3 regions of the Staphylococcus warneri genome follow, and region 1 is predicted to be linked to each of the others. Evidence: predicted binding sites of a transcription regulator. Region 1 holds the regulator's gene; each other region holds the start of a gene.
What was found. Region 1 encodes Rex, which represses fermentation and respiration genes when NADH is low (regulators of the CRP and FNR family bind a similar motif). Its sites were predicted from a motif close to TTGTGAAATATTTCACAA; they were not measured.
Positions count from the first base shown of each region.

Region 1 (8,330 bases):
ACATGCTTGCAAAGCGTATAATGTTAAACGATTAATCGTTGCTGGTGGTGTGGCAAGTAATCGTGGGCTAAGAGAAAGTATTGCTAAACAATGTGAAGACAATCAAATTCAATTAACCATACCTACACCGAAATTATGTACTGACAATGCAGCGATGATTGGTGCAGCAGGTCATTATCTTTATTTAGCAGGCATTCGTAGTGATATGTCAATGAACGGAAAAAATAACATTGATATTGAAGATTTTTCAATTGAAACCTTATCATAATTAAAAAGTCAGTAGTGCGAGATTAAATATATTCTCGTACTACTGACTTTTTATTATATATCCTTAACTTGTTGTTTGGCACGTTCATAAATATCAGAAGGAAATTGTGTCAGTCTTAACAATTCGATTGCATTTCTTGTATTAGCTTTACCCGGTTTGATTTTAAAGTCAAACGCAATGGAATCATCTTTAATTGATTCATTAAAGTGGTAATTTGTAAAAGATATATTTAATAAATTTGATAATTCAATATCATGAGTTGCTGCTAATACGTAGTAATTAGGCAGATGAGATAAATAGGTTAATACTGATTCGGAAGCGGCAATACGTTCCGTAGTATTGGTTCCTTTAAATATTTCATCAATGAAGCAGTATACTTGATTCTCCGTAGAAATATTGAATAAACGACGAATTGATTTTAGTTCAGCCATAAAATAACTATCTCCTGATAAGACGTCATCAGCATTAGCCATTGATGTATATACTAATCCAGGCACATATTTAAATTGAGAGGCTGTCGCAGTGTCAATTGTTTGAGCCAAAATAAGATTAAGTGCAACAGTCTTCATGAAGGTTGATTTACCAGACGCATTCGAGCCTGTTAATAAAATATTTCGATTGAGATTTAAATCATTTGGAATAGCATTGTTGATTAATGGATGTACAAGTTGATTAAATTTACATAATTGTTGATGAGTATTACTATATTGAATGATTTCTGGTTCGCAATATTCTTGCAATGTCTCTTGATATAAAGCAATGGCATAATGATTATCTAAATGGCCTATATAATCATAGCATTTTAATACTTCATTTATGTATTTATAGTAACTATGCTGAATAGTATGGAAAATTAGATAATCTAACATAAATATAGTTTTAATCAATAAAACAAAGGCTGATGCTAAGTCTACGCTTTCGATTTTGGCTAATATACCACTCAAATAACGTGCAGTTTTAAAGTGATTGAAATTGACGTCTACTTGTGGTGTTCCCTCTATCTCAGTAAGATTTTTAACACTGTTTTAAAATATAAGCAGTATAAAAAATGGTTTTTAAATCTTGTTCAAATGTTCGTTTTAAACTGACCGATAAAATGATATTGATCATGCAAGCTATGACGAATATCAGAATGCCATTTGACGCATCAAAGCATGTATAAATTAAAGCGATAATCGGTAATAATGGTGCTAGCATAAATATTTTTTGACACTTAATAGGTGTGAGTTGATCGGGAAAATGGGGATAAACACTTTTACCTACTAAACCTAACCGTAATGAAACTTGATTCCTAAACGATGTATCTTCTTTAAAACGTTTAAGTAATATTTTATTGTTTACTTTATACATCCTACGTAAAGTAGCATATAAACGCATTTCACCAAGTGCTGTGAAATTGAAATTCATACTTTGAAATAAGGCATCCATATTTAAGTCAGACCAAGTTTTGTCATCGACAAGTTGATGTTCATTATAATGATCACTATAAGTTTGAAATTGATAATCATATTTCGCATTTGGCCTAATAAATTTTTCTATCTTTTCTTGATTAGGCCATAAGCCGTTAATTTTATTAATGAACTGTCTTCTATTGACGATTGATGTAATAATACTAACGACGGTGGTTAAAATAATAACGCCTAATACAAATAATAAAAATAACTGTACATCGTCCATTGAAAAACTCCTTTATGTATAGTTATTTTAATTATTTCATATCATTTAATATGAAACAATCAATGATAATAATGAGAAGTTAGAAGTTATGTCAATAGGGAACATGCGTACTTATCAACAATAAGTGCACAACTTGTGGATAAGTGGTGTTAATTTTTGTGGATATAGTATATTTTCATCTGAATAACTTTTAAAAATAGTTACATATTACTTGTGGATAACTAGGATAACTCTGTGGATAGCTTTCATATAGGCAATAATCATTGTTAATAATAATCAATAAAACGATAGAAAAAAGGCACTAAAAAGTAGAAACTCTACTTTTTAATGTCTAGTAAAATAATAGTTATTTATAATTTTTCTTGTAATTCTTCCCATTCCATCATTGCTTGTTCTAATTCTTGTTCGGTGTTTGATTTTAATTCCGCTAATTCATTGGATTTAATAGGATCACTATAAACATCAGGTTGTGTAAGTTGATAATCAATGTCTTCGATCTTTGCTTCACATGATTCGATGATAGCTTCACGTTGCTCGATTTCACGTTCTATTTTGCGTTGTTCGCGACGACGTTGTTTTTGATTTTCATATGATGATGTCGATCTCTGTTTGGTGCTTGGGTTATTTGTAGACTCAATTTCACTTTCCGCTTTAGCTTTTAGAGCAGCAGCTTCTTCTGTTTTTTCAATATAATATTGGTAGTCACCAAGATACATTTTGCCACCATCATGATCTAAGTCAAATACTTTATTGGCTAATTGATTGATGAAATATCTATCATGGGATACAAATATTATAGTACCTGCAAAATGCTCTAAAGCTTGTTCTAACATTTCTTTTGAATCTATGTCGAGGTGATTGGTAGGCTCATCTAAAATAAGTACATTATCACGTTGTAACATTAACAAGGCTAGTTGTAGTCTTGCTTTTTCACCACCTGATAAATCATTGATGATTTTTTTGACATCGTCTTGTACGAATAAAAAGCGTCCTAATACTGCTCGAATATCTTTTTCGTTCATATTTGGATATTGGTCCCACACATAATCTAGAATGGTTTTATTTGATTTGAATTCAGCTTGTTTTTGATCATAGTAACCAATTTTCAAATTAGCACCAAATGTGACTTCGCCACCGAGTTGACGTTGTCTTTGAGCAATGGTTTTAATCAAAGTGGTTTTACCGACACCATTTGGCCCTATAATTGCAATGTGATCGCCTTTGGATACTTCCATATTAATAGGTTTAGTAATAGGGGTATCATCATAACCAATTTCTAATTGTTTGATATGCATGACGTCATTTCCGGTATTTCTATCAAATCCAAACTGGATATTGGCACTTCTTGCATCAATCATAGGTTTATCTATACGTTGAATTTTTTCTAGGGTTTTACGACGACTTTTTGCCATGCCACTTGTTGAAGCTCTTGTAATATTTTTTTCTACAAATGTTTCTAATCTTTTAATTTCTTCCTGTTGTTTTTCATATTCTTGCATACGTTTTTCATAATATTTATCTCTTTGTTGAATAAATTGTTCATAATTACCAATATATCGTTTGACGCTACCTAAAGCGACGTCATAAACTTGTGTAACGATTTTGTCTAAGAAATATCTATCATGACTGATAATGACAATTGCACCTTTAAAGTAGCGTAAATAATCCTCTAACCATTTTGTGGTTTCTAAATCAAGATGGTTGGTAGGTTCATCAAGTAATAATAAATCTGGTTCATTTAACAACATTTGTGCCAGTGATAATCTTGTTTTTTGACCACCACTGAAGTCATTAATAGGTTTATTAAAGTCATCTTCATTAAAATTCAACCCATGAAGAACTGTTTTAATTTTACTATCATATTGATAACCTTCTAGTTGCTCAAATTGATTTGATAAAGATTCATATTTTTCCATATGTGCTTGATAAGTAGGGGTATCATACGCATCTGCATGTGCAGCTAACCAATCGGTTTCTTGTTTGATTAATAATTCCATATTTTTTATATGTTCAAATGGTTTTGACATTTCCTCAAATACAGTGGCGTTAGAGTCTAGTGTCATTTGTTGTGTCAAATAGCCCATCTTAAGATTTTTAATCTTTGAAATATGACCACTATCATAATCTTCAACGCCAGCAATGATTTTCATAAGTGTTGATTTACCGGCACCATTTCGTCCAACAACACCTATACGTTCGCCTGTTTTTACTTCAAAATCAACGTTAGTAAAGATATCTTCACCAACGAACGATTTAGAGATGTCATTAAGTTGTAAAAGTATCATCCGACTTCACCTTTCTAAATATGCGATATCATTATAAACTATACATATAGTTTGATATGTTTAAATATTTGTTTATCATATTAATATTTATTTTACAGTATTAAGCTGTGTCTTGAAACTAGGATATTTATTTTTAAATTTTATTAATGTATAATTAGCAAGTATTCATTGTAAACAATTATTTGGATTTTTATTGTTGCAAACATATATACATAAAATTAAATTGAAACCGTTTAGTGTCGAAGGGAGACAAATAAAATGGCAAGTAACGTTAAAATTCCTCGAGCAACTTTAAAACGTTTACCGTTATATTATAGATTTGTTAGTAATCTAAAAACTAAAGGTATTGACCGTGTTAATTCTAAAGCTATTAGCGAAGCATTACAAATAGATTCAGCTACGATTCGTAGAGATTTTTCATATTTTGGCGAATTAGGTAAAAAAGGTTATGGCTATAATATAGATAGTTTAATTGAATTTTTTAAAGCTGAAATTAGTGGTAGTAATGATATTAAAATTGCAATTGTTGGTGTAGGTAACTTAGGTCGAGCATTATTAACATATAACTTTTCAATTCACGATGAAATGACAATTACAGAAGCATTTGATGTGAATCAAGATGTCATCGGTGAACAAGTAGGCCGTGTAGTTGTTAAAGATAGCAAGACTTTAAAACAAACGTTATCAAAACAAGATATTGATGTAGTCATTCTCACTACTCCTGAACATGTTGCTCAAAGTGTTACAGACGAACTTGTTGAATCTGGTATTAAAGGAATTATGAATTTTACGCCAGCAAGAGTAAGTACACCAAATGATGTTCAAGTACATCATATTGATTTAGGTATTGAATTACAGTCCTTACTATTCTTTATGAGAAATTATGATGAATCAATGAAATAGCATATTGGTCATTAGGGGGACTCTTTATGAATGGTAAATTTTTGATTCAAGTAAGTTGTATGTATAAAGCTCATTTACCTACATTGATATACATTCCCGGACAATTGGTTTTGAACGAGCATACACTAATATTCAAGTCATATTATACAAATCATAATCCTTTAAATTTAGATATTGATGTAAAAAAAATAATTCGTTACCAAGTACGTAAGGGATTACTAGGACATAAATTATTTATTTATTATAACCAAACTTGGTATAAATTCAGTCATTTTAAATCAAAAGACATACAAACGTTAGTTCATCATATAAATGAAATACAAGCGCTTTAAAATAGCGATATTTAATAGTACATCTTAAAGAGGTGTACTATTTTTTAGTAAAGTGAAAACTACATTCAATAAAGATATGCATTGGGAGAACTAATTTAGATAGTGAACTTGAAATATAACACTTTATCCTGTAAAATAACTTAGTATTTATATCGGAAAAGGGTGAAAATATGGTTTGGATGATTATAAGCGGTTTGATTGTCGGTGTACTATTAGGATTCGTAATGCAACGAACTCGCTTTTGTTTAGCAGGCGGTTTTAGAGATATGTATGTACAAAAAAGTAATAAAATGTTTTATGCTTTGCTTGTTGCGATTACAGTTCAAAGTATTGGTTTATTCATTTTAACAAGTTTAGGCTTAGTTAATGTTCCAGCACATACATTTCCAATTGTTGGTACAGTTATCGGTTCTTTTGTCTTTGGCATAGGTATCGTATTAGCAGGCGGTTGTGCTACTGGAACATATTATAGAGCAGGAGAAGGTTTAATAGGTAGTTGGATTGCACTTATTTTATATGCATTAACAAGTGCTATGACTAAGACAGGTATTTTATCACCAGTTCTAAAAGTAATTAACCAACCTACAAATGAAAATGCTAGTATGGCAGATACATTGCATATTCCAAATTGGATTTTAGTCATTCTTATAACGATTATTACTTTAATATTGGTGACTAAAACACTTAAAAAACCTAAAGTAGCAGTTCCTAAATTAAAACAAAAGTATACAGGTTTAAGACATTATTTATTTGAAAGAAGGTATCATCCATTTGTAGCAGCAATTGCAGTTGGATTAATCGCATTATTAGCTTGGCCAATGAGTAGTTCTACTGGTAGAGATTATGGATTAGGAATTACGACGCCTTCAGCAAATATTGTTAATTTCTTAATTACTGGAAATACTCAACTCATTGATTGGGGCGCATTTTTAGTTGTAGGTATATTCCTTGGTTCCTACATTGCTGCTAAAGGTTCAAAAGAATTCAAATGGCGTTTACCAGATAAGAAAACAATTAGAAATAGTGCAATAGGTGGTATTTTAATGGGCTTTGGAGCCTCTGTTGCAGGTGGTTGCTCAATCGGTAACGGTTTAGTTGAAACGGCAACAATGAGTTGGCAAGGTTGGATTGGCTTAGGTTCAATGATTCTAGGTGTATGGTTTATGAGTTACTTTATTTTTATTAAACCTATGAAACAATTACAACAATCGACTAAAAAACAACAAACAACAGTTAAACAACAAACGCAAACGACGTAAGGAGGATTTATAATGGTATATGAATTAGGTACAGTTGGGATGGTTTGTCCTTTCCCATTAATTGAAGCACAAAAGAAAATGACTGAATTAGATCTTGGCGATGAATTAAAAATTGATTTTGATTGTACACAGGCAACTGAGGCAATCCCTAATTGGGCGGCAGAAAATGGTTACCCTGTTACTAATTATGAACAACTCGGTGATGCATCTTGGACAATTACTGTTCAAAAAGCGTAAAGTACTGATAAATATAGACAGAGCATCCTACATAGGGTGCTCTTTTTCATTTCAAAGAACTAGAAAATAGTATTTAAAGCGATTACATGTATGATAGAATAAATATAAGTTTTCCAAAATATGATGGGTGAGTAACTTTTATGAAAAATATATCGGATATCGCAAAATTAGCAGGTGTATCTAAAAGTACAGTTTCTAGGTATTTAAATAATGGATCTGTAAGTCAAAAGACGCGTATAAAATTAAGTAGAATTATTAATGAACATGACTACCAACCGAATCAGTTTGCACAAAGTCTAAGAGCGACTCAAACACGTATTATAGGTGCAATTATTCCAAGGATGAACTCTTACGCTGTTGATGAAACAGTCAAAGGTATAGTAGATCAATGCCAACGACATAACTATCAATTACTACTAAACTACACTGGTTTACATATGGATGCGGAAATAGAAGCAATTGAAACTTTATCTCGAAGTAAAGTGGATGCAATCATTTTAATGGCAACCGATATTACTAATAAACACTTGGAAGTAATTGATAAAGCTAATGTACCTGTCATTATAGTTGGACAAGAATACCCTGGATTACATAGCATCACGCATGATGATTATCAAGCAGGATTAAAAGTGGGTGAGTGGGTAGGTCAAAACCAACCACAACGTGTTGTATTTTTTAGTGTTACTGAGAAAGACATTGCAGTGGGTGTACATAGAAGAAATGGATTAGTCGACGGCTTATCAAAATATCAAATTGAACCAGATATATTTGAAACCTCTTTTAAATATGAAGAAGCATTACAAGACATTGAACAAACGTTAACAAAGATCAATGATGCTGACGTCATTATAGGTGCGACCGATGCGATTGCATTGGCTATTCATAAATATAGTTTTAATTCAGATCAATTATTAAAACCAACAATGATTCATGGATTTGGTGGAGACCCTATGACACAAATAGTTTCACCAATTATTCGAACGATACAGTTTAATTATTTTGAAGCGGGACAACGTGCCATGCTTGAAGTTAGACAATTGATAAAGGGTGAAGCTATTGAAGAAACCATTGTGATACCAGTGAAATTATGAAGAATATATTCAAATTATATGGAACCGATACCAGTAGAAATGATAAAATAGAAGCATCATTCTTACCGGCTCAAGTAGCCCAAGTATAAAGGATTTCGATGAGGAATTCTAAAGACAATGCAAGTTGGGGAAGACAATGATAAAGACATACATTTTTAGAAACGCATATGACTTAGCATATAGTTTCGACTTTTGTTTAATATTTATAATTGAACAAAATTACATGTATAAGTGGCACTTTATTATGAATAAACTTAACCCCATATACTTAAAAGATT
Region 1 covers NZ_LR134269.1:837,075-845,404, forward strand. Annotated here, with positions in the region: gene tsaD (tRNA (adenosine(37)-N6)-threonylcarbamoyltransferase complex transferase subunit TsaD) at 1-268, shown strand, start outside; partial or broken gene EL082_RS04070 (MutS-related protein) at 322-1,945, opposite strand; gene abc-f (ribosomal protection-like ABC-F family protein) at 2,296-4,230, opposite strand; gene EL082_RS04080 (redox-sensing transcriptional repressor Rex) at 4,489-5,133, shown strand; gene EL082_RS04085 (hypothetical protein) at 5,160-5,465, shown strand; gene EL082_RS04090 (YeeE/YedE family protein) at 5,636-6,724, shown strand; gene EL082_RS04095 (sulfurtransferase TusA family protein) at 6,737-6,961, shown strand; gene EL082_RS04100 (LacI family DNA-binding transcriptional regulator) at 7,102-8,052, shown strand.

Region 2 (8,330 bases), 910 kb from region 1:
TTATAAATGTCTTCATTACAGTAGTAATGACCTTCACCGTGTGCTACCGGATAAACAACCACTTCATTTTCTTCATATAAATCTGTGAATGGCGTCTGATTATTTACAATACGTAAAGATTCATTACGGCTGACAAATAAATGTGAATCATTATGAAGTAACGCACCAGGTAGTAAACCGATTTCAGTTAAAATTTGGAATCCATTACATACACCTAGTACTGGTTTGCCTTCTTTAGCCAATCTTTTAACTTCATTGATAACCGGCGCTACGCTTGCCATAGCACCTGATCTTAAATAATCTCCAAAAGAGAATCCACCAGGAATAAGTACACCATCAAATCCTTCTAATGTTGTCGTTCTATAATCAACATATTCCGCTTCAACACCTGATTTAATCGCTGCATTATACATATCTCTATCACAATTTGAACCTGGAAATACAAGAACAGCAAATTTCATGTTATGCATTCTCCTTTTCATCAATCACTTTATAGCTATATTCTTCAATAACAGTGTTGGCAAATAGCTTTTCACTTAATGTTGTAATAATATTATCAACCGCTTCATCAGTTGCTTCATCAACTGTCATGTATAATACTTTTCCTACTCGAATATCATTAACTTGTTTATATCCTAAATCATGAACTGCTCGATTTAATGCTTGACCTTGTGTATCTAAAACTTGAGGTTGTAAAGTGACATGTAATTCAATTGTTTTCATTATTTTAAATCCTCCAATTTATTTAAAAATGATTGATATGTTTCAATTAATGAGCCCGTATCATTTCGGTAGACATCTTTATCAAAATTTGTATCTGAATATTTATCCCATATTCTGCATGTATCTGGTGAAATTTCATCAGCTAGTAAAATTTTTCCTTCATTTGTAATTCCAAATTCAATTTTAAAATCTACAAGTCTTAATTCCATTTCATCCATTAGTTGAACAAGTACTTTATTAATATCGAGTGCCATTGATTTTAACGTTGAAATTTGATCATCATAAGCAATGTGTAACAACTTAATATGGTCTTCTGTAATCAATGGATCATTTAATTCATCATTTTTATAGAAAAATTCAACCAAAGCCACATCAAAGAGATACCCTTTTTCAAATCCAAGTCTTTGTGTAATAGAACCTGCTGCAATATTTCTAACTACCACTTCTAATGGAATAATTTTCACTGATTCTACTAACTGTTCTGTATCGGATAATTGCTTGATAAAATGACTTTTTAAACCATTTTTTTCTAAGTATTCAAAGATAATTGAAGTAATACGATTATTAAGTTTTCCTTTTCCAGACATGGCATCTTTTTTAGCACCATTGCCTGCAGTGACTTCATCTTTGTATTCAACACGTAACTCATTGGGTTTATCCGTGGAATATATTTTTTTAGCTTTACCTTCATAAAGTAATGTCATTTATTGGTCTCTCCCTTCAAAACGCTTCAACATGTCCTTTTCAGTGTCATCGATTCGGTTCGTTAATATAGTCATATGTCCCATTTTTCTATTTGGTTTACGCTCAGATTTACCATAAATATGAACGTGCCATTCAGGATGCGCTGCAAATTCATCTTCCAATAAATCTAAATCTTTACCTAATAAATTCATCATGACAGCAGGCTTTAGTGTTTCTATTTTGTCAGGCAAGGTTTGACCAGTGACTGCTAAAATATGAGTGTCAAATTGTGAATAATCACATGCTTCAATTGAATAATGTCCAGAATTATGAGGTCGAGGTGCGATTTCGTTAACATACAATTGATCATTGCAATCAATGAAAAACTCAACTGTAAATGTTCCTATAAAGTGGACAGTTTTTATTATTTTTTCAACTTCTCGTTTAGCATTCTCGATTTGATTACATCTCGCAGGGACTATGGTTTTGAATAAAATTTGATTTCTATGTTCATTTTCTTGTAGTGGGAAGTATGTGATTTGTTGATGATTACCGATAGTCACAGTAAGTGACACTTCTTTTTTAATATTTAAAAATTGTTCTGCGACACATTCCTGATTTGATACTAATTTTTCAGCTTCTTTAATATCTTCTTCAGATTTAACTAATATTTGACCTTTGCCGTCATAACCACCGAAACGTGTTTTAACAATAAATGGATAGCCAAGTGTATTAGTAGCCTTTGATAAATCATCTTTATGTTTAATTGAGGTATATGGAACAATCTGTGTTCCTGCTTGTTCTAAAGTTTGTTTTTCAGTTAAACGATCTTGAAGTAATTGTATGGCTTGATAGCCTTGAGGAATATTATATTTTTCAGTAAGCGTCTTAAGTTGTTCAGCTGATATATTTTCAAATTCATAAGTAATGACATCCGAACTTTCACCTAGAAGATGCAGTGCACGTTCGTCATCATAATTCGCTTCTATAAATTCATGTGCCACATATCTACATGGACAATCAGAACTTGGATCTAAAACAATCACCTTATATCCCATTTTTTGAGCTGATTGTGCCATCATCTTACCTAATTGACCACCACCAATAATGCCTATGGTTGAGCCAAATGATAGTTTATTGAAGTTCATTTTGCATTTCCTCCACTTTTTGTACCAATGTTTTTTCATAATTTTCCAAATTTTCACGAACTGACGAATTACTTATACCTAATATTCTTGCAGCTAGTATCCCAGCATTTTTAGCCCCTGCTTTACCGATTGCTGTCGTCGCTACTGGAATTCCACCCGGCATCTGTACAATCGACAATAGAGAATCCAATCCTTTTAAACTTTTAGATTCAATAGGAACACCAATAACAGGTAATGTGGTCATCGATGCAACCATACCTGGTAAATGCGCTGCACCACCAGCTCCTGCAATGATTAAATCATAACCGTTGTTACTTGCATGACTCGCAAAATCTACCATTAAATGAGGCGTACGATGCGCTGAAACGACTTTCTTTTCATACGGAATTTCAAATTGTTCAAGCATTGTGCAACTTTCGCTCATAATTTCCCAATCGGAAGAACTACCCATAATGACTGCTACTTTCAAGATGTACACCCTTTCAAAACTTTGGATTTATTTGTCGTTAAGTTGTATATTACAGATATAGCATAACAATCATCAAATGCTTTTTCAATCAAAAATCGAACTTTAATAAGAAATTTTAATTAAATTTACGTCTTTTAGCTATTAAGTTATGTAAATTTAATGTTAAAGTTAAGTTATTGGAAAATAGGAGGAGATATTGTGGTAGCAAAATTATTAGATGGTAAACAAATCGCTAAAGATTATCGTCAAGGTTTAAAAGATCAAGTGGAAGTACTTAAATCTAAAGGATACACACCTAAATTATCCGTAATATTGGTCGGTAACGATGGTGCAAGCCAAAGTTATGTTAGGTCTAAAAAGAAAGCAGCAGAAAAAATTGGAATGATTTCCGAAATCGTTCATTTAAGCGAAGATACTTCTGAAGAAGATGTATTATCAGAATTAGAACGCTTAAATAATGATGATTCTGTCAGTGGCATCCTAGTTCAAGTACCTCTTCCAAAGCAAGTTAGTGAACAAAAAGTATTAGAAGCAATTAATCCAGAAAAAGATGTGGATGGCTTCCATCCAAGTAATATTGGTAAATTATATATTGATGAACAAACTTTTGTACCTTGTACACCATTAGGAATTATGGAAATATTGAAGCATGCTGACATTGATATTGAAGGAAAAAATGCTGTGGTAATTGGTAGAAGTCATATCGTAGGTCAACCTGTATCTAAACTATTACTACAACAAAATGCAACTGTGACAATCCTACATTCAAGATCTAAAGACATGGCTAGTTTCATTAAAGAAGCTGATATCGTTGTCAGTGCAGTTGGAAAACCTGAATTAGTTACTAAAGATATGGTTAAAGAAGGCGCGGTTATCATTGATGTAGGTAATACTCCAGATGAAAATGGCAAACTAAAAGGTGACGTCGCATTTGACGAAGTAAAAGAAGTCGCAAGTGCTATTACACCTGTACCAGGTGGTGTTGGTCCATTAACAATTACAATGGTACTGAATAATACTTTACTTGCAGAGAAAATGCGTCGTGGTATTGAATAATTATAAAAAAGCAGAAGGCGTTGGCCTTCTGCTTTTTTATTCTATTTATACTGCTACACTCAATTTTGGAATAAATGTTTCGTAATGAATTTTAGATTCATCTATATTTAATTCTTTTAAAGCTTTAATCATTGATTGAATGAATGATTTCCCACCGCATACATAAATTTCCGTATCATTGTCGATCCATTGTTTTAATTGTTCACTACCAATATAGCCGTTTTTATTTTTATCGTATAAGTCATACGTTGCTTGCGTGTTCTCATTAGCAATAGCAGTTAATAATGATGAGAACGGTGCATCGTCCATGTCATTTGTTACTTGTATAAATCGAGCTTCTCCATTGTCATTTACTACTTCATTAAACATAGATACGAGTGGCGTTACGCCTATACCAGATCCTAGGAACAACTGTCTTTTACCCTTTTCAACAACATGAAATGGCCCTACAGGAGCTGTCAAATTAATATTGTCCCCTTCTTGAAATTCATCATGTAAAATTGTAGATACTTCACCTTCATGTTCTGTAGTTACATCTCTTTTCACCGCAAAAGTAAGATGATTTTTATCGCCTTTTACAATTGAATAATGTCTTTTAGCTCTATAAGGCATTTTTTCACTACCTACATCGACGGTAATATATTGACCAGGTACAAACTGACTTAAATCATATTCACCCGAAGAGACTGTGAAAGCTTTAATATCAGAAGAGACTTGTTCTATGGTTTCAACTTTAAATGGCTGGAAGCCGTCCCATAGCATGTCTTTATAGATATCTTTTTCAACAGAAATGAATATGTCTGCAATTTCTTGATAAGCTTTTTTCCATGTTTTAATAATTTCATGGTCGTCATCTAATCCAACAACTTCTTTTATTGCTGCAATTAAGTTTTCACCAACGATATCGTATCCTGCTGGTGGTACTTGTAAAGCGCAATGTTTATAAGCGATTTCTTTTACTACAGGTAGGATAGCTTCAAGATGATCAATATTAACCGCTGCGGCTAACACAGATTGAGCTAATGCAGTAGATTGTAATCCACGCTGTTGATTTGTTTGATTAAACATGTTTTTTAGTTCAGGATGTTGTTTAAACATGCGTGCATAAAAATTCGAAGTAATTTCTACTCCTTTATCTTGTAATACTGGTACTGTTTCTTTTACTACGTCTTTTTCTCTTTCACTTAACATTATTTCCACTCCCGGATAACTCGTATTTAAAACCAAAACTTTTTACACTGTCATTCTAAACCTTAACTATGTAGTTAATCAAAGAAATGTTAAATTGTTCACATAACGTTCAATTTACATAATTTTAATTATTTATTTCTTATTATATGTATTAAATATCTAATTAATCAGGTATATTAAGACTATAGTATGATGTATTATTCTGAAAATTAACGTATGATATACATAAATCGTAGTTGACTAACATTCGGAGGTTACTTTATGAACAAACTAATTCAGTCACTATCAGCAATCGGAGTATCTGCTACTATAGTCACACCTAATCTAAATGCCGAAGCGACAACTAATTCGGAACCTCAATTAAGAGGCGTGAATGACATCATCATCGAAAAAGGTGAAGATTATAACCTACTTCAAGGCATAAGTGCTTATGATAAAGAAGATGGTGATTTAACACATAAAATCAAAATAGATGGCGATGTTGATACTACTAAATCAGGTACATATGAGGTTAAATACAAAGTCACAGATTCAGACGGTGCTCAAAAAACTTCAATTAGAAATATTAAAGTCAAATAATATTTTATATTTAGTTGAGATTAAATTCTCAACTTTTTTTATTTTCTGAATATCTTCAAATTATCTATCTAAAAATGCATTATTTATTGCAATTTCACAAATTTGTCCTTTTTCACAAAATGTACACACAATTTTAACAAATCTTACAATCCCCGTCATATCTCAAATTTTTTTAAATTTTTTGCTTATATCAATAATTTTTTTCTTTTAGGTACTTGTAAATATTGTGTAATAAACTAAAATTAGTGGTAAGCCCTACATTTGTAGTATTAGGAGGTCAAAAAAGTGTCAAAATTTAAGTCTTTGCTTCTAATGGTCGGAACACTAATTTTACTTAGTGGTTGTTCGAACATTGAAGTTTTCAATGCAAAAGGGCCAGTAGCAAGTAGTCAGAAGTTCTTGATCATCTATTCAATTATCTTCATGCTTGTTATTGTTGTCGTTGTTCTTGCTATGTTCGCATTCTTTATTTACAAGTATAGTTACAATAAGAATGATGAATCTGGTAAGATGCACCACAATTCTTTAATTGAAACAATTTGGTTTGTGGTACCTATCATTATCGTTATTGCTTTAGCAATTCCAACTGTTAAAACATTATACGATTATGAAAAACCACCAGAAAAAGACAAGGACCCACTTGTGGTTTACGCAGTAAGCGCTGGTTACAAATGGTTCTTTGCCTACCCAGATCAACACATCGAAACTGTTAATACATTAACAATTCCTAAAGATCGTCCAGTCGTATTCAAGTTACAAGCTATGGATACAATGACAAGTTTCTGGATTCCACAATTAGGTGGTCAGAAATATGCCATGACTGGTATGACTATGAATTGGACATTAACAGCAGATCAAACAGGTACTTTCAGAGGTAGAAACTCAAACTTCAACGGTGAAGGTTTCTCACGTCAAACATTTGATGTTAACTCTGTAAGCCAAAGTGATTTCAACAAATGGGTGAAAAAAGCTCAAAGTAAGAAAACGTTAGATCAAGATACATTTGATAAACAAATCTTACCAAGCACACCTAACAAAGAATTAACGTTTAATGGTACTCATATGGCGTTCGTTGACCCTGCAGCTGATCCTGAGTATATCTTCTACGCATACAAACGTTATAACTACGTTCAGAAAGATCCTAACTTCGTTGACGAAAAAGATCTTTATAAAGATGTAAAAGATAAACCAGTGAAACCAGCACGTAAGGTTACTATTTCAAACGCTAACTACAAACGTCATGGTATGACACCAATGATTCTTGGCAACAATGAAAAATACGACAATGAATTCAAGAAGAAAGAAAAACACAATTCTAAGGAAATGGAAAAAATTTCCAAAGAAGCAAAAGACGATAGTCCGTCTAAAAAAGATGATCATGGAGGTGGACATTAATGAATTTTCCATGGGATCAATTAATCGTTAAAGGTAACTGGATGATTACAATGGCACAAATTGGTGCGCCATTCTTAGTTATCGGCCTTATAGCGGTAATTACGTATTTCAAATTATGGAAATATCTTTATAAAGAATGGTTCACATCCGTAGACCATAAAAAAATCGGTGTTATGTATTTAATCTGTGCCGTATTAATGTTCGTCCGTGGTGGTATTGACGCGTTACTTATTCGTACGCAATTAACTATTCCAGATAACAAATTCTTGGAATCAAATCACTACAATGAAATTTTCAGTACGCACGGCGTTATCATGATTATATTCATGGCTATGCCATTTATCTTTGGTTTATGGAATATTGTTGTTCCTTTACAAATTGGTGCACGTGATGTTGCCTTCCCTGTAATGAACAACGTAAGTTTCTGGCTATTCTTTGCTGGTATGATTTTATTCAACCTATCATTTATCATAGGTGGATCACCAGCTGCTGGTTGGACAAACTATGCACCACTTGCTGGTGAATTTAGTCCTGGTCCAGGTGTTAACTACTATCTAGTTGCAATTCAAATCTCCGGTTTAGGTACTTTAATGACCGGTATCAACTTCTTTGTAACAATCTTAAGATGTAAAACACCAACAATGAAGTTTATGCAAATGCCAATGTTTACTGTAACAACATTCATTACTACTTTAATCGTTATCTTAGCTTTCCCTGTATTAACAGTGGCTTTAGCTTTAATGACAGTAGATAGAGTGTTTGGAACAGCATTCTTTACAGTTGCAGATGGCGGTATGCCTATGTTATGGGCGAACTTCTTCTGGGTATGGGGGCACCCTGAAGTATATATCGTTATCTTACCTGCATTTGGTATTTACTCTGAAATTATTCCAACATTTGCGCGTAAACGCTTGTTCGGTCATCAAAGCATGGTCTGGGCAACTGCTGGTATCGCGTTCTTAAGTTTCTTAGTTTGGGTTCACCATTTCTTCACAATGGGTAATGGTGCTTTAATCAACTCATTCTTCTCAATTTCAACAATGTTAATCGGTGTACCTACCGGCGTTAAGCTATTCAACTGGCTA
Region 2 covers NZ_LR134269.1:1,750,758-1,759,087, forward strand. Annotated here, with positions in the region: gene purQ (phosphoribosylformylglycinamidine synthase I) at 1-461, opposite strand, end outside; gene purS (phosphoribosylformylglycinamidine synthase subunit PurS) at 463-723, opposite strand; gene purC (phosphoribosylaminoimidazolesuccinocarboxamide synthase) at 723-1,427, opposite strand; gene purK (5-(carboxyamino)imidazole ribonucleotide synthase) at 1,428-2,594, opposite strand; gene purE (5-(carboxyamino)imidazole ribonucleotide mutase) at 2,542-3,024, opposite strand; gene folD (bifunctional methylenetetrahydrofolate dehydrogenase/methenyltetrahydrofolate cyclohydrolase FolD) at 3,223-4,080, shown strand; gene EL082_RS08580 (globin domain-containing protein) at 4,126-5,271, opposite strand; gene EL082_RS08585 (DUF5011 domain-containing protein) at 5,533-5,850, shown strand; gene qoxA (cytochrome aa3 quinol oxidase subunit II) at 6,136-7,245, shown strand; gene qoxB (cytochrome aa3 quinol oxidase subunit I) at 7,245-8,330, shown strand, end outside.
Region 2: the regulator Rex is predicted to act here: its motif matches at 5,894-5,911, upstream of qoxA (cytochrome aa3 quinol oxidase subunit II).

Region 3 (8,330 bases), 330 kb from region 1:
ACCGCTAGAAGAATTACAATCAAAAATGTGAGACGTTTAAGTTCATTTTCAGATATTTTTGTTAATATTCTTTTATTAATCATTATCTTCATGGGATGTTACTCTACAATAGTTACGAATATGATGCATATCGAATTTAATTATCGTGAAACCATTTCAGTTTGGTTTAGACAACTCTTTATGTTTAAACCTCATGCAGATTTGATGACCAATGTACCATTGCAATTTAAATTGCATATGTTATTAGGGTTTACCATTTTTGCGTGTTGGCCATTTACGCGTTTAGTTCATGTATGGAGTGTACCCTTATCATATACAAATAGAAGGTACATTATTTACCGAAAAAATAAACTATAGTAATTCAAGGGTGGAAATAGTATGATGCCAGATTCAATGTTTGAAAGCCAAAATTTTCAAGAAAATATTGATAGAATTAGATTAGAACAAGGTTTTGATTTTGCAGCGTTAGCTTTTTATGAATCAGCGAGCACCTTTTCACCTATAAAATGGCAATATGTGTCAGGCAATAAGAATGATAGATATAAATTGATTATTTTGCGTAAAGGGCGAGGTCTAGCTGGTAATGTGATGAAAACGGGAAAGAGAATGGTAATTGCTAATGTAGACATGGCTTTAACACCTGATGAAAAGGTTAAGTTTCCTATATTACTCAGTGAAAATTTAACCGCGGTCATAGCGATTCCACTTTGGTATCAACAACAAGTGTATGGTGTCATGTTGTTTGGCCAAAGAAATCATAAACCATTACCAATAAATGTGTATGATATAGATATTTATGAACAATTAGGGATATTTAATGAAGAAATTTAGGTGATTAACTTGACGGTTAATAATGAACAACTTGAAGTGTTGTTAAGACGTTATTTTGAAAGTACAAATGAGAAGATTGTTTTTGTAAATAATAACGGAAAAGTCATAGCAATGAATGAAGCAGCTAAAGAGGTCATTTCGGAAGAAGAAAATTATAGTGCGATGACAAATGCGATATGCAGACGATGCGAGGGTTACACGAATGAGTATGACTTACAGTCATGCAAAGATTGCTTTTTAGATGTAGAACAACCTCATCACTCTCAATTCCAAGTATTTATGAAAACAAAAAACAGAAAAATCGCACCATTTACAGCTTCTTACATTACAATTGATCCGGTTAAAGGCATCAACGCATTTACTTTGCAAGATGTTGCACCTCAAATTGAACGACAAGAAAAAATGAATCAACGTCGAATGATGAGAAAAACAATTTCTGCACAAGAAAATGAACGTAAGTGTATATCTAGAGAATTACATGATAGTGTTATTCAAGAAATGTTGAATATTGATGTTCAATTACGTTTGTTAAAATATCAACAAGATAAAGAGAAGATATTAGATGATGTTAAAAATATTGAAGGATTAATGTCACAACTCGTTGATGATGTCCGACATTTATCAGTTGAATTGCGTCCTGCATCCCTTGATGATTTAGGACTAGAGGCAGCATTTAAATCGTATTTTAAACAATTCGAAGAAAATTATGGTATGCAAATCAATTATGTTTCTAACATTGTCAATCATCGATTTGATAGTGAAGTGGAAACAGTCGTTTATCGAGTTGTTCAAGAGGCTGTATATAACGCTTTAAAATATGCTGGTGTTAGTGAAGTAGAAGTCACTATTCAGCAAAATGAATTGACTTTAATCGCTGAAATTATTGATCGAGGACAAGGATTTGATCCATCTTCCAAGCCAAGAGGATCTGGACTAGGGTTATATGGAATGAAAGAGCGATCAGAACTTGTTGAAGGGAATTTAAACATAGAAACGCATATAGGTAAAGGAACGATTATTACTTTAGAAGTACCACTGTAAATTAATTTTTGGGGGAATAATGTTGAAAATAGTTATTGCCGATGATCATGCAGTTGTTAGAACCGGTTTCTCTATGATATTGAATTATCAAGAGGATATGGAAGTAGTTGCTACCGCTGCTGATGGTGTAGAAGCCTATCAAAAAGTCATGGAGTTTAAACCTGATGTGCTATTAATGGACTTAAGTATGCCACCAGGTGAATCTGGACTTATCGCAACGAGTAAAATTCATGAAAGTTTTCCTGAAACTAAGATTTTAATCTTAACGATGTATGATGATGAAGAGTATTTATTTCATGTATTGAGGAACGGTGCGAAAGGTTATATTTTGAAAAACGCACCTGATGAACAACTATTGCTTGCTATTAGAACGGTTTATAATGGTGAGACATATGTGGATATGAAATTAACAACCTCATTAGTCAATGAATTTGTAAACAGTAGTAATCAGGAATATACAGATACATCAGATCCATTCAAAGTGTTATCCAAAAGGGAATTAGAGATATTGCCATTAATAGCAAAAGGCTACGGTAATAAAGAAATAGCAGAAAAACTATTTGTATCAGTGAAAACAGTAGAAGCACATAAAACACACATTATGAACAAACTAGAATTAAAATCAAAACCAGAACTCGTAGAATACGCCATGAAAAAGAAACTATTAGAATTTTAGAGCCCCTTATCGCTATAGCGATTAGGGGCTCTTATGCCTTAGCGAAGCTAAGGCGAACCGAAGAGAATGATCGCTATAGCGATTAGGGGCTCTAATGCATTTAAAGAAGTACTTCCATTTTAATGGTTAGTACTTCTTACGCAGTAGTGAAAGCTACTGTGATCCTTAAAAGTACTTCCATTTTAATGGTTAGGGGCAGTGGATGACTGGTAAGTTACTACGTGATACTTGTAACTCACCTAGTCATCATGTGCCGGGGAAGAAAGACGAAATGTAAAATTTCTGTTCTTCACCCTCTTACGCAGTAGTGAAAGCTACTGTGATCCTATTAATAGGGGAATTACTTATATAAATAAGGGATTATCCTAATGTTCAGTTTTTCACAAAGTAGATAAAATCAAATTAAGATTAGTTCTATGTTCATTAATACTGCTATTAAAAGGCAGGCCCACATAGTACTAATAAATAAATGAATTCGACGAGGGTGAAAATATGGACAAGACAAAAGGTGGATTTCAACTCACATTACAAACACTTAGCTTAGTGGTTGGTTTTATGGCTTGGAGTATTATTTCTCCATTAATGCCGTTTATTTCTCAAGACATTAAAATATCAGCGGGACAACTATCCATTATTTTAGCAATACCCGTAATTTTAGGATCAATATTACGTGTCCCTTTTGGTTATTTAACTAATATTGTTGGAGCCAAATGGGTGTTTTTCTGTAGCTTTATAGTGCTTTTATTTCCAATTTACTTTTTAGGACAAGCACAATCACCAAAAATGATGATGATATCTGGATTCTTTCTTGGTGTTGGTGGTGCCATCTTCTCTGTAGGTGTTACATCAATTCCAAAATATTTTCCAAAAGATAAAGTAGGATTAGCAAATGGTATCTATGGTATGGGAAATATAGGGACAGCCATTTCATCCTTTTTAGCACCGCCAATTGCAGGGATTATTGGTTGGCAAGCAACGGTTAGAAGTTATTTGGTTATTATTGCTATATTTGCAGTATTAATGTTTATATTTGGGGATAATCGTGAGCCTAAAGTAAAAGTGCCACTAATAGCTCAAATGAAAATCTTATTTAAAAATTATAAACTATACTATACAAGTCTTTGGTACTTTATTACATTTGGTGCGTTTGTAGCCTTTGGACTATTTTTGCCAAACTATCTTGTACAACATTTTGGTATAGATAAAGTAGATGCAGGTATTCGTTCAGGTATATTTATTGCTTTAGCGACTTTCTTGAGACCAGTCAGAGGTATACTAGGTGATAAATTAAATGCAGTTAAAGTTCTGATGGTAGATTTTGTCATTATGATTATAGGTGCATTAATTTTAGGATTTTCTAATCACATCGCATTATTTACCATTGGATGTTTAATGATAAGTGTATGTGCAGGTATTGGTAATGGTCTTATTTTTAAATTAGTACCTTCATATTTTGCGAAAGAAGCTGGATCAGCAAATGGTATTGTATCAATGATGGGGGGGCTTGGTGGCTTTTTCCCACCATTAGTAATCACATATGTTACAGGTATGACTGGTTCAAGTCATTTAGCATTTATCTTTTTAGCTGTTTTTGGACTTATCGCATTAATCACAATGGTTCATTTAAATAAAAAAGAAGCATAAATAAATAACACCCTCATCATGGTTATACCGTGACGAGGGTGTTATATTTTGATTTATAATATAGAAATAGTTGTTGCGTCTTCAGATTCTTGTTGTTGTTTAGGTAAGCGAATGTTTAAGACGCCATCTTCAAATGTTGCTTTGATTAAATCTTTATCTACATCTTCAAATTCAAATCGACGCACAAGTTCTCCGTTAGAGCGTTCATTCAATTGTGCTTGTCCATTATGAGGCTCTAAATACTTATTAGCTTTAATCGTTAATGTATGATGATCAAAAGTTAATGATATATTTTCCTTTTTAACGCCTGCAAGTTCAGCTTCTATTAAATAATGATCGCTTTCATTATATAAATTAGCTGGAAATGCTTGTGTTGAAAACTGATTAAAAACTTGTTTACCTAAGTCTCTAAACATATCAGTAGGGTCATTTTTCAAAAATGAATTATTAAAGAAGTCGTTACTAGGCATACTATTCGCTCCTTTTGATTAACTAAATTTGAATCATATTTAATTGTAAATTCATTATATGTACTGTTTAGGGTGAGGTAAAGTAAAAAGGATTCATGGAGTGATTACTCGTTCTAGAGAATATAGACAAAAGCTTACAATATGAAACATTGGTTCACATAACTTGGATTTACATGAATAAAAGAAAGATATGAATGTTGAGGGAAAGTTTACTTTTGTCTTTTTCTCTATAGAAGTATTACTTTTCCGTGGATTTATCAAAGTTTTTAGAAACAAACATTTGAAGATGGTTGATTAATTCTTTAGCTTCGTTAACGTCGATATCAAATTCGCCAAATACTTTTAATGACACTTCAGATAATGGTTTTTTAATACTTTTACCATGATCTGTCAGTGAAATTTGAAGATTTCTTTCATCTTTTTCTTCACGAGTTCGAACAACGTAATTTTTCTTTTCTAATTTTTTTAGTAATGGTGTTAAAGTGCCTGAATCTAAGAAAACTCTATCACCTAAAGTTTTGATGTTAAGTTTCTCATCTTCTTCAATCGCCATTAGCACTATATAACCAGTGTACGTGAGTTCGTATTCCTTTAAATAACTAGAATACTTTTTGATTATTTCTTTTGATGAAACATAGAATAAAAAGCATAATTGTTTGCTTAAATAACTATTTTCTACATACATTAAATCACTCCTTGTTAAGCTAACAATATTATGAAGTGTATGACTTGTCAAGTGCCGTTTGAAGTGATATAGGCAAATTGCTTTTCATTTAAAAATTACAAAATTATAATAAAAATTAATTGTTTTGAAATATCAAACGACTTATAAAGAAAGAGGAGAACTTAATGGAAAGAATCTCAAAATTTGATGATGTATTAAAAGGAAGAAAATCTGTAAAAGTATTTGATACTGAATATAAAATTAGTCACGAAGAAATGGATGAAATGATTCAAAAAGCAACTAAGGCACCATCATCCGTAAATATGCAGCCGTGGAGAATAATGGTAGTAGATTCGGATGAAGGTAAAGAAAAAATCTTACCCTCATTTGGGATGAACTCAAGACAAGTGAATACATCGTCCGCGATGATTATTGTTTTTGGTGACTTGAAAAATTATGAAAAAGCTGAACAAATTTATAGTGACGCAGTAAGTAAGAAACATATGACTGAAGAAATTAAAGATAAAATGTTAAGTTGGGTCCTTCCTCATTATAAAGGGTTATCTAGAGAAGGTATGAAAGATATCGTCAATATTGATAGTAGTTTAATGGCTATGCAATTCATGCTTGTAGCTAAATCTCATGGCTATGATACGAATCCAATCGGTGGATTTGATAAAGCTAATATTGCAGACGTGTTAGGTTTAGATAGTGAGCGTTTTGTACCTGTGGTAGCTATTGCAGTAGGTAAAGGTGCACAAGAAGCACATGACTCAGTACGTTTACCACTTGAAGATGTTAGACAATATCTATAATAAACTTGAACAAAATTTTTAAGTGCAAAATTCAGATAAGAATATTTTGTTACAAAAGTTTTATAAGACTTTAAAAATGTATGCTTTTCGTTCATACTAATTAAGATAAGGCAAAAGGAGTCTATAAAATGAGTAGGAAACAGAAATTAATTAGAATCGCTATTATATTAATCATTTCATTAGTTTTAGCATTTGCATTTTTCTTCGCACTTAAAACATATCAAGGCCATAAAAATATTGAAATGGTCGATAGTTATCTTAAAGAACATCATTTAAAAGATAAGATAAAAAAAGAAGAAACTTTGTATAGCGCTAAAAAAGGTGTCTATTATAAGGAAGTTATTTATAAAGACGAGCCTAAAGTAACTTATGTCATACAGCCGATAAGTACAAGAAAAGGTATCTTTGCAGAAGGTTTTGATACTGAAACTAAGAAAAGTTTAAAAAGTGCCAAACACAATTACTTTAATAAAAATTATAAACCTTCAAATTAATCTAAATAATTTTAGGTTATCGATTGAAAAAATCGGTAACCTTTTTTTCTTATTGTGTAAGTTTGATATTAGGCTAGAATTATGATTATAACAATGAAAGTGAAAAAAATAACCGTAGTAAAATACTCTGGTTTCACAATTATTTAGAAATTTCAACACAATTATTTGTATTTGTTATTTAAAAAATTATAGCTATTTTTAAGTTATCTGATATAATTAAGTGATGTCAGATGAAGGGGAGTTTGCAATATGGCTCTATTCAAGAGAAAAATTAGCCTTCCAGTGCAAGTATTAATTGCGTTGGTTCTAGGTGTTGTCGTTGGACTTATATTATATGGAAATGAAGAAGCGGCTAACTACATAAAGCCATTTGGAGACGTCTTTTTAAATTTAATTAAAATGATCGTTATTCCAGTTGTGTTCTGTTCTTTAGCGTTATCTATTTCGAACGTAGGGGAGTCGAAAACCGTAGGTCGCTATGGATGGAAAACAATACTTTACTTTGAGATTATAACAACAATCGCTATTGGTCTTGGGATTATCTTCGGTAACTTGTTTAAACCAGGTTCTGGACTTGATCCATCAAAACTACCAAAGGGCGATATTTCTAAATATCAATCATCTGCACACGCTGCAGAACAATCTACATATGGTAACCATTTTATTGATACCATTGTAAACATTGTACCTACAAACTTTTTTGAAGCTTTAACTAAAGGAGAATTATTACCAATCATCTTCTTTGCTGTATTCTTCGGTTTAGGCTTAGCTGCCATCGGTGAAAAAGCAGAACCAGTTAAATCTTTCTTAAATGGTACATTAGAAGCAGTTTTCTGGATGATTAACAAAATTTTAAAATTAGCACCATTAGGTGTCTTTGCATTTATTTGTACAACAATTATTACATTTGGTGCATCAGCTTTACTTCCTCTACTTAAACTTGTATTAGTTGTCGTCTTCGCGATGGTATTCTTTGTAGTTGTAGTATTAGGAATTGTAGCAAGAATGTGTGGCATAAGTATTTTCTCAATTATGAAAATACTAAAAAGTGAAATTCTTTTAGCCTTTTCAACATCAAGCTCAGAAGCTGTATTACCAGTAATGATGAAAAAGATGGAAAAATTTGGTTCACCAAAAGAAATTACATCATTTGTTATACCAATTGGATATACATTTAACTTAGACGGTTCAGCATTGTATCAGTCAATCGCTGCTTTATTCGTCGCACAAATGTATGGTATGCATTTAACGTTAACAGAACAAATTGTGTTAATGTTAACATTAATGCTTACATCAAAAGGTATGGCGGCAGTTCCAGGTACTTCAATCGTTGTTTTATTAACAACATTAGGTGCAATGGGATTACCAGCTCAAGGACTTGCATTAATCATAGGAGTTGACCGTTTATTAGACATGGTACGTACAGTCGTTAACGTTATGGGTAACGCTTTATCAACTGTAGTTATCGCAAAATGGGAAAACTTATATGATAAGAAACAAGGCCAAGAGTATTTAAAATCACTATAAAATAACAAATCTGACATTTTTAGAGCCCCTTATCGCATTAGCGATTAGGGGCTCTTATGCATTAGCGCAAGCTAAGGCGAACCGAAGAAGAAAATCGCATTAGCGATTAGGGGCCCTTATGCATTTAAAGAAGTACTTCCATTTTAATGGTTAGTACTTCTTACGCAG
Region 3 covers NZ_LR134269.1:502,489-510,818, forward strand. Annotated here, with positions in the region: gene narI (respiratory nitrate reductase subunit gamma) at 1-357, shown strand, start outside; gene nreA (nitrate respiration regulation accessory nitrate sensor NreA) at 379-831, shown strand; gene nreB (nitrate respiration regulation sensor histidine kinase NreB) at 841-1,872, shown strand; gene nreC (nitrate respiration regulation response regulator NreC) at 1,895-2,548, shown strand; gene EL082_RS02295 (nitrate/nitrite transporter) at 3,041-4,192, shown strand; gene EL082_RS02300 (Hsp20/alpha crystallin family protein) at 4,246-4,662, opposite strand; gene EL082_RS02305 (MarR family winged helix-turn-helix transcriptional regulator) at 4,901-5,347, opposite strand; gene EL082_RS02310 (nitroreductase family protein) at 5,512-6,141, shown strand; gene EL082_RS02315 (DUF3139 domain-containing protein) at 6,270-6,635, shown strand; gene EL082_RS02320 (cation:dicarboxylate symporter family transporter) at 6,885-8,162, shown strand.
Region 3: the regulator Rex is predicted to act here: its motif matches at 2,917-2,934, upstream of EL082_RS02295 (nitrate/nitrite transporter).